Regions from separate parts of the Exiguobacterium sp. s161 genome, predicted to be linked through region 2. Evidence: riboswitches for the same ligand, from Rfam matches in the RefSeq annotation. Region 2 holds a riboswitch; each other region holds the start of a gene.
The links. Region 2 has a riboswitch for lysine ahead of KNQ14_RS14940 (amino acid permease). Riboswitches for the same ligand answer to the same signal wherever they lie in the genome.
Positions count from the first base shown of each region.

Region 1: linked by a shared signal. The riboswitch ahead of KNQ14_RS11615 (Na+/H+ antiporter NhaC family protein) and the one ahead of KNQ14_RS14940 (amino acid permease) in region 2 are both predicted to bind lysine.
Region 3: linked by a shared signal. The riboswitch ahead of KNQ14_RS13440 (aspartate kinase) and the one ahead of KNQ14_RS14940 (amino acid permease) in region 2 are both predicted to bind lysine.

Region 1 covers NZ_JACSNH010000004.1:83,374-85,581, reverse strand. The annotation lists gene KNQ14_RS11625 (uracil-DNA glycosylase family protein) at 7-744, shown strand; lysine riboswitch at 837-1,015, shown strand; gene KNQ14_RS11615 (Na+/H+ antiporter NhaC family protein) at 1,126-2,208, shown strand, end outside.
Region 2 covers NZ_JACSNH010000007.1:107,358-109,565, reverse strand. The annotation lists gene KNQ14_RS14950 (diguanylate cyclase) at 1-64, opposite strand, end outside; gene KNQ14_RS14945 (MarR family winged helix-turn-helix transcriptional regulator) at 201-656, opposite strand; lysine riboswitch at 822-1,010, shown strand; gene KNQ14_RS14940 (amino acid permease) at 1,142-2,208, shown strand, end outside.
Region 3 covers NZ_JACSNH010000005.1:177,151-179,358, reverse strand. The annotation lists gene argH (argininosuccinate lyase) at 1-845, shown strand, start outside; lysine riboswitch at 916-1,093, shown strand; gene KNQ14_RS13440 (aspartate kinase) at 1,206-2,208, shown strand, end outside.

The DNA of each region.
Region 1 (2,208 bases), on a different contig from region 2:
TTCTTCATGAATTCATTAACTATATTTGAACAAGCCATTCGTAGCTTACCTGATGATCGTACGTTACGACGTGATGAATTATGGACGGACGATTTTTTATTGCAACAGGAGAACGAGCTGACCGTCTATTATTCTCCGATTGGCGAATATGTCAATACTGAAGCAAAAGTCGTCATCATCGGGATCACACCAGGTTTTGAACAGATGCGAATCGCTTTCGAAGAAGCAACGGATGCCCTCCATCATGGGGCTTCACTAGAAGGGACGGCACGCATCGTCAAATATGCAGCCAGTTTTGCCGGAACGATGCGACGTAACCTCGTCCAGATGCTTGATACACTCGAGCTTCCAGCATTGCTCGGAATTGAGACGGCTACTAGCTTATTCCATCAACATCAGAAATTATTGCATCCAACATCACTGTTAAAGCAACCCGTCTTTTATCGCGAAAAGAATTACTCGGGTCATCAACCGAAAATTAGTCGTAGTCCTTTATTGAGGCACTACGCGGAAGAACACTTCGTCGCTGAGATCAATCAGTTACAAAAACCAGCGTTATTAATTCCACTCGGTCGGGTCGTCGAGACGCAAGTCCGTGGATTGATTCAGGATGGACGAATCGAACAACATCAGCTTCTTTCCAACTTCCCCCATCCATCTGGCGCGAACGGTCATCGAAAAAAACAATTCGAAGAAAACCAAGCCTATTTGATGAAACAGCTCATTCAACATTTTGCCGAATGAGCAACTTTGTCTTAAATTATCAGAATATATGGTTGAATCTTTTTTGAAATACGTGATAAAGTGTCCATAAGAACAGAATATGACTATTCTATCGATGAGGTAGAGGCGCGATTTCAATCAGTACTTGGTCCGAGGATGACAACGAAGACGACTACAGGAAAGGTGACATCGCCGAAATGACAGTATGCGTCGAGCATACCGTCGTTGGTCGATTCGGGAAATACCCGATCGATTGCCATACATAACAGTTGTATGGAGCGCTCCAATTCGGCTAAGAAAGACGCATCCAGCGAGGGTGTCGGCTTTGTTGCCGGTGCCCTTGCTTTTTTTGTGCCGCGGGGTCTCATCTTTAAGCCATTTTTAAAGAGGAGGATATTTTTCATGGTCAACTATTCAGATTCCATTATTGCCCTTGTACCTGCTTTACTAGCTATCTTATTAGCCATCTTTACCCGAAAGGTCGTTCTTTCGTTAGGTGTCGGCATTCTCGTCGGTGCCCTGTTACTTCACCGTTTTAACCCGATCGATACGGTAACCTATCTCGGCAAGAATATCTTTAGCCTCTTTTGGGCGGATGGTGCCTTGAACGAGTGGAACGTTTTATTACTTGTTTTCTTGTTATTGCTCGGTGTCCTTTCCACATTAATTCAAACATCTGGTGGCGCTCGCGCCTTCGGTGAATGGGCTTCTACACACGTCAAGACAGCGCGTGGTGCACGCTTAGTCGCCTTCGGTCTCGGTATCTTGATTTTCATCGATGATTACTTCAACAGTCTCGCTGTCGGCAATGTCAGTCGTCCGCTAACGGATCGCCGTGGTGTCTCACGTGCGAAGCTTGCCTATTTGATTGACTCAACAGCTGCGCCTGTTTGTGTCATCAGTCCGCTTTCGAGTTGGGGCGCATTCATCATTTCCATCATCGCCGGTATCTTAACGACGCACTCGATTACGGATTACTCAGCGTTTAGTGCTTTCATGATGATCGTTCCAATGAACTTCTATGCGATTTTCGCGTTACTTTTAACACTTTACATCGCTTACTCTGGCGTCTCTGTCGGACCGATGAAACAGCATGAACGCCGCGCTGCGAATGGTGAACTTTTTGATGCGTCAAAAGGAACACCGATGGGGATGGCAAAAGAGGTCAACGAACATACGAACGGAAAAGTCCGGGATCTCGTCGTTCCGATCGTCGTTCTCGTCATTGCTACGATCAGTGCGTTACTCGGGACAGGTGCTCAGGCACTTGCAGCCGACAACCGTCCGTTTACTTTAATTGGAGCATTTGAGGCAACAGACGTCACACGCTCACTTGTCGCAGGTGTCGTCATCAGTTTAATCGTCGCTTTCTTGATGCTGATCGGACGAAAAATTCCGGGTCGCGATTACCGTGCAAGCATCGTCGCTGGTATGCGTTCGATGTGGCCAGCAGTCGTGATTCTATTATTTGCTTGGACGATCATC
Region 2 (2,208 bases):
ACGGTAAGAACAAGAGAGTAATCGTTGTAAACAGTAGACAAAAGTTAATGATGAATTGATTCATGATGGACAACAAATCCTCCCAGCTCCCCAACTAACAGATTTCCATATATATACTTCCAGTATACTCAACTAGATAACGGTTAGACAGGCATAAATGTTTAGATGAAAAATAAAAAACGGTAGAAAATCTACCGTTTTTAAGAAGATGAAGTAAGAGAATCCTCATCCATCGTCAGTAAAATTTTATCAAAGACACGAATCATCGTTTCCAGCTCTTCTTCCGTCAATGTACCGAAGCGATCTTGTAAATAGTTTTTCCGGACGATTTCGAGATCCCGAAATGCACGTTCTCCGTCATCCGTCAAAGCGAGGACGATTGAACGACGATCTTCCGTCGAGCGTGTCCGTGTGACATATCCTTGTTTATACAGCTTATCCGTCAAAGCAGTGACTTGACTCGTCGCGAGCTCAAATTGTTCCGCAAGAAGCGTCGGGCGCTGAGGACCATTTTCTGAAAGGCTTCGTAAGATGAAAAATTCACTCCGGGTCGCCGTTCCTTCAAATAGCCGGTTAAGTTCACGTCGCAGGGTACGAAGAATGACACGCATTTGTTCCTCGAGTCGATAAGTTAGCAAATCACGTTCCTGTGGCATGCAAGCAGCATCCTTTCTCTCAGTGGACTTCTACCATTTAGTGTACTAAACATATCGGATTTTTACCATCGACTACCCCAGATTCGAAAAAGGCAATTGACAATTTCGTGGCGTTTTGTGTAATATGGCGTAGTAATAACTAACTTAATTCAGTTCTCACTCAACCAGTGGGATGGAGGTTGCAGTTCTTAAGAGTACGGTTACGGATGTCGTCAAGCGACAGATGAGGTGACCTGAAAGGAAGAATTGCCGAAATCAATCATCGCTTTGAAGATGATCGATTGGGATTAGATCAAATAGGTCTAATACTGTCACAAGTCTGGTATCACCTACTTGTGGAGAGCTATCTTTCACGACGGTAGAATGAGGCGCATCCATTTTATTATGTTGCGTTCTCATCTTCCATCTGGAAGATGAGGGCGCTTTTTGTTTTTTCATTCAAAAAGTGTCCTCTCAAAAATTTATTAAAGAGAGAAGCGAACGAAATGAACAATCTAGATGTGAAACAAACAACAGATTCGACAGCAGAAGGATTAAAACGTGGATTACAAGCCCGTCATATGTCAATGATCGCCATCGGTGGAGCGATCGGAACAGGACTCTTCATTGCGTCCGGTGCTTCCGTCGCAGCAGCAGGACCAGGTGGTGCGCTCCTATCGTATGCAATCGTTGGTCTGATGGTTTACTTCCTAATGACAAGTCTTGGTGAAATGGCAGCGTACATGCCGGTCGCTGGATCCTTCTCGACATATGGAACAAAATTCGTCGATCCATCATTCGGCTTTGCACTCGGCTGGAACTACTGGTACAACTGGGCAGTCACGATCGCAGTTGAACTCGTCGCAGCACAAATCGTCATGACGTACTGGTTCCCGGATGTTCCTGGATTTTATTTCAGTGCCTTATTCCTCTTACTCATGATCGGCTTGAACTACTTCTCCGTTAAAGGATTCGGGGAAGCGGAGTATTGGTTTGCGATGATTAAAGTCGTTACCGTCATCGTCTTCTTAGTCGTCGGTGTTGCGATGATTTTCGGTGTCTTTACATCGGAGCCACCGGTTGGCTTTAAAAACTTTGCTCTTGGCGATGCACCGTTCGTCGGTGGGATTCCTGCCGTCATCGGAATCATTCTTGTTGCTGGATTCAGTTTCCAAGGAACGGAGCTCGTCGGGATTGCCGCGGGTGAGTCGGAAGACCCGAAAAAGAACGTTCCTAAAGCAGTCAAACAAGTTTTCTGGCGTATCTTACTTTTCTACGTCTTCGCGATTTTCGTCATCGGAATGCTCATTCCGTATACGAGTCCGAACTTGGTTTCGAATGACATTACGGACGTAGCGGTTAGTCCGTTTACGCTCGTCTTTGAAAAAGCAGGTCTTGCGTTCTCAGCAGCACTCATGAACGCCGTCATCTTGACGTCTGTTCTATCTGCCGGAAACTCAGGTATGTATGCTTCGACTCGGATGCTTTATACGCTTGCTCGCCAAGGAGATGCACCGAAGTTGTTCGCGAAAGTATCGAAAAACGGTGTACCGCGTAACGCTTTGCTCGCAAC
Region 3 (2,208 bases), on a different contig from region 2:
GTGATGTCGAACGGTTGACGGATAATCAAAAGCGGATCCGGAAATCACCGCTCGGGGCAGGCGCGCTCGCGGGGACGACATTCCCAATCGATCGTTTTCGTTCTGCCGAGTTGCTCGGTTTTGAGTCAATCTATCCGAACAGTCTCGACGCTGTCTCCGACCGCGATTTCGTCATCGAATACCTCGGGATCGCCTCGACCGTCATGATGCATCTCTCGCGTTTTTGTGAAGAAATCATCATCTGGGCATCGCAAGAATTTGGCTTCATCGAGTTGTCTGATGCTTTCTCGACAGGGTCGAGCATGATGCCACAGAAGAAAAATCCTGATTTCGCTGAATTGATTCGTGGGAAAACGGGGCGCGTCTACGGCAATCTGATGGGCTTCTTGACGACGATGAAGGCATTACCACTCGCTTACAACAAAGACATGCAAGAGGATAAGGAAGGGGTCTTCGATACAGCAGATACCGTTCTCCAATCCGTTCAAATCTTCACCGGAATGATTGAATCTGCGACGTTTAAGACCGAAGCGCTCAAGAAGGCGACAATGCAAGACTTCTCGAATGCAACGGAACTCGCCGACTACCTTGTAACGAAAGGCATACCGTTCCGGGAAGCGCATGAAATCGTCGGCAAAGCCGTCCTTTACTGTGTGCAGAACGGTTGTTTCCTGAAGGATTTGAACCTCGAGACGTATCAAACGTTCCATCCTGATATCACGGAAGACGTCTATCCGCTCCTCGATCCGGTTCAAGCAGTAGCACGCCGGACTAGCTACGGCGGGACAGGGTTTGCTGCCGTGTCGGAGCAACTCGAACTCGCGAAACAGCATCTTGCGAATTGACGAATTTTGAAAAAAAACAGTCAAATGACTGGATTTAACAAAAGATGTCTGCTATAACTGTAACTAACAACCGACAGATAGAGGCGCGGATGACATGAGTAGCATCATTCTTGAAGGCAAGCATGCCGAATGATGTGAAAGGGGAAGTCCGCCGAAGTGAACGAGAAGATGCTTCTTCTCATTTGCTGGTACAACGGTTAAGATCCGTTGTACTGCCGAAACCGATGTTTCGGAGCGCTATCTTACGTAAAAGAACGAATGACTTTGTCTTCGTTTGTCCGATCGTGATAACGACGGGCCGTAGGAACGCTCCTACCGGCCCGTCGTTTTTTTCTGTATCGGGACAAAGGAGATAGGATTGTGACAACTGTACTTAAATTTGGTGGAAGCTCGGTTGCGACTGTCGAACAGATTCAGTCTATTGCGAATTATTTGAAGAGTCGCGCAGCCGAAGGTGAAAAACTTGTCGTCGTCGTTTCAGCGATGGGCAAGATGACAGATTCTTTGATTGCTCAGGCGCAAGCCATCACAGATCGCCCCGAGCGCCGAGAACTCGATCGTCTGCTTGCCATCGGAGAAGAACAGACGATTTCATTACTCAGCATCGCCCTCAACTCACTCGGCGTCAAAGCGTTATCGCAAACAGGCGCTCAAGCGGGAATCAGTACGATGGGATTGCATACGAAAAGTAAGATCAAACAGATTGATGGAAATCTATTACGACAAAAACTCGAAACATACGATGTCGTCATCGTCGCTGGATTCCAAGGTGTCAACGAACTCGGTGATGTCACGACGCTCGGACGTGGTGGATCGGATACAACGGCTGTTGCCCTTGCGGCAGTCCTTGATAAACGGTGTGAAATCTACACGGATGTCGACGGTGTCTATACGGCTGATCCACGAATCCATGCTGCTGCTCAACCGATTCCGCACATCTCATATGATGAGATGATGGAGATGAGCGCCCTCGGGTCGAAGGTCATGGAAATGCGGAGTGTCGAACTAGGAAAAAAATACGGCGTACACATCTTCGTCGGGAAAACACTTGAATCGAAAAGGGGAACATGGATCATGGAAGCGACGGAAACAATGGAACAAAAAGCGGTGACGAGTGTCAGTGTGACGAAGAACGTCTTGACGGTATCAATCAAACACGTACCGCAAACGAATGCAGCAGTAGCCGATATCTTCGAACTGTTATCCAATCGCCACGTCAACATCGACATGATCAGTCAAACGACGTTCGACAGTGACATTTTCTTATCGTTCTCATGTCCACTCGATGAGGAAGAGTTCCTCGATGAAGCATTGAAAGACATCATGGATCGCTTCACGACAGTCAAGGTCGATCGCCATAATC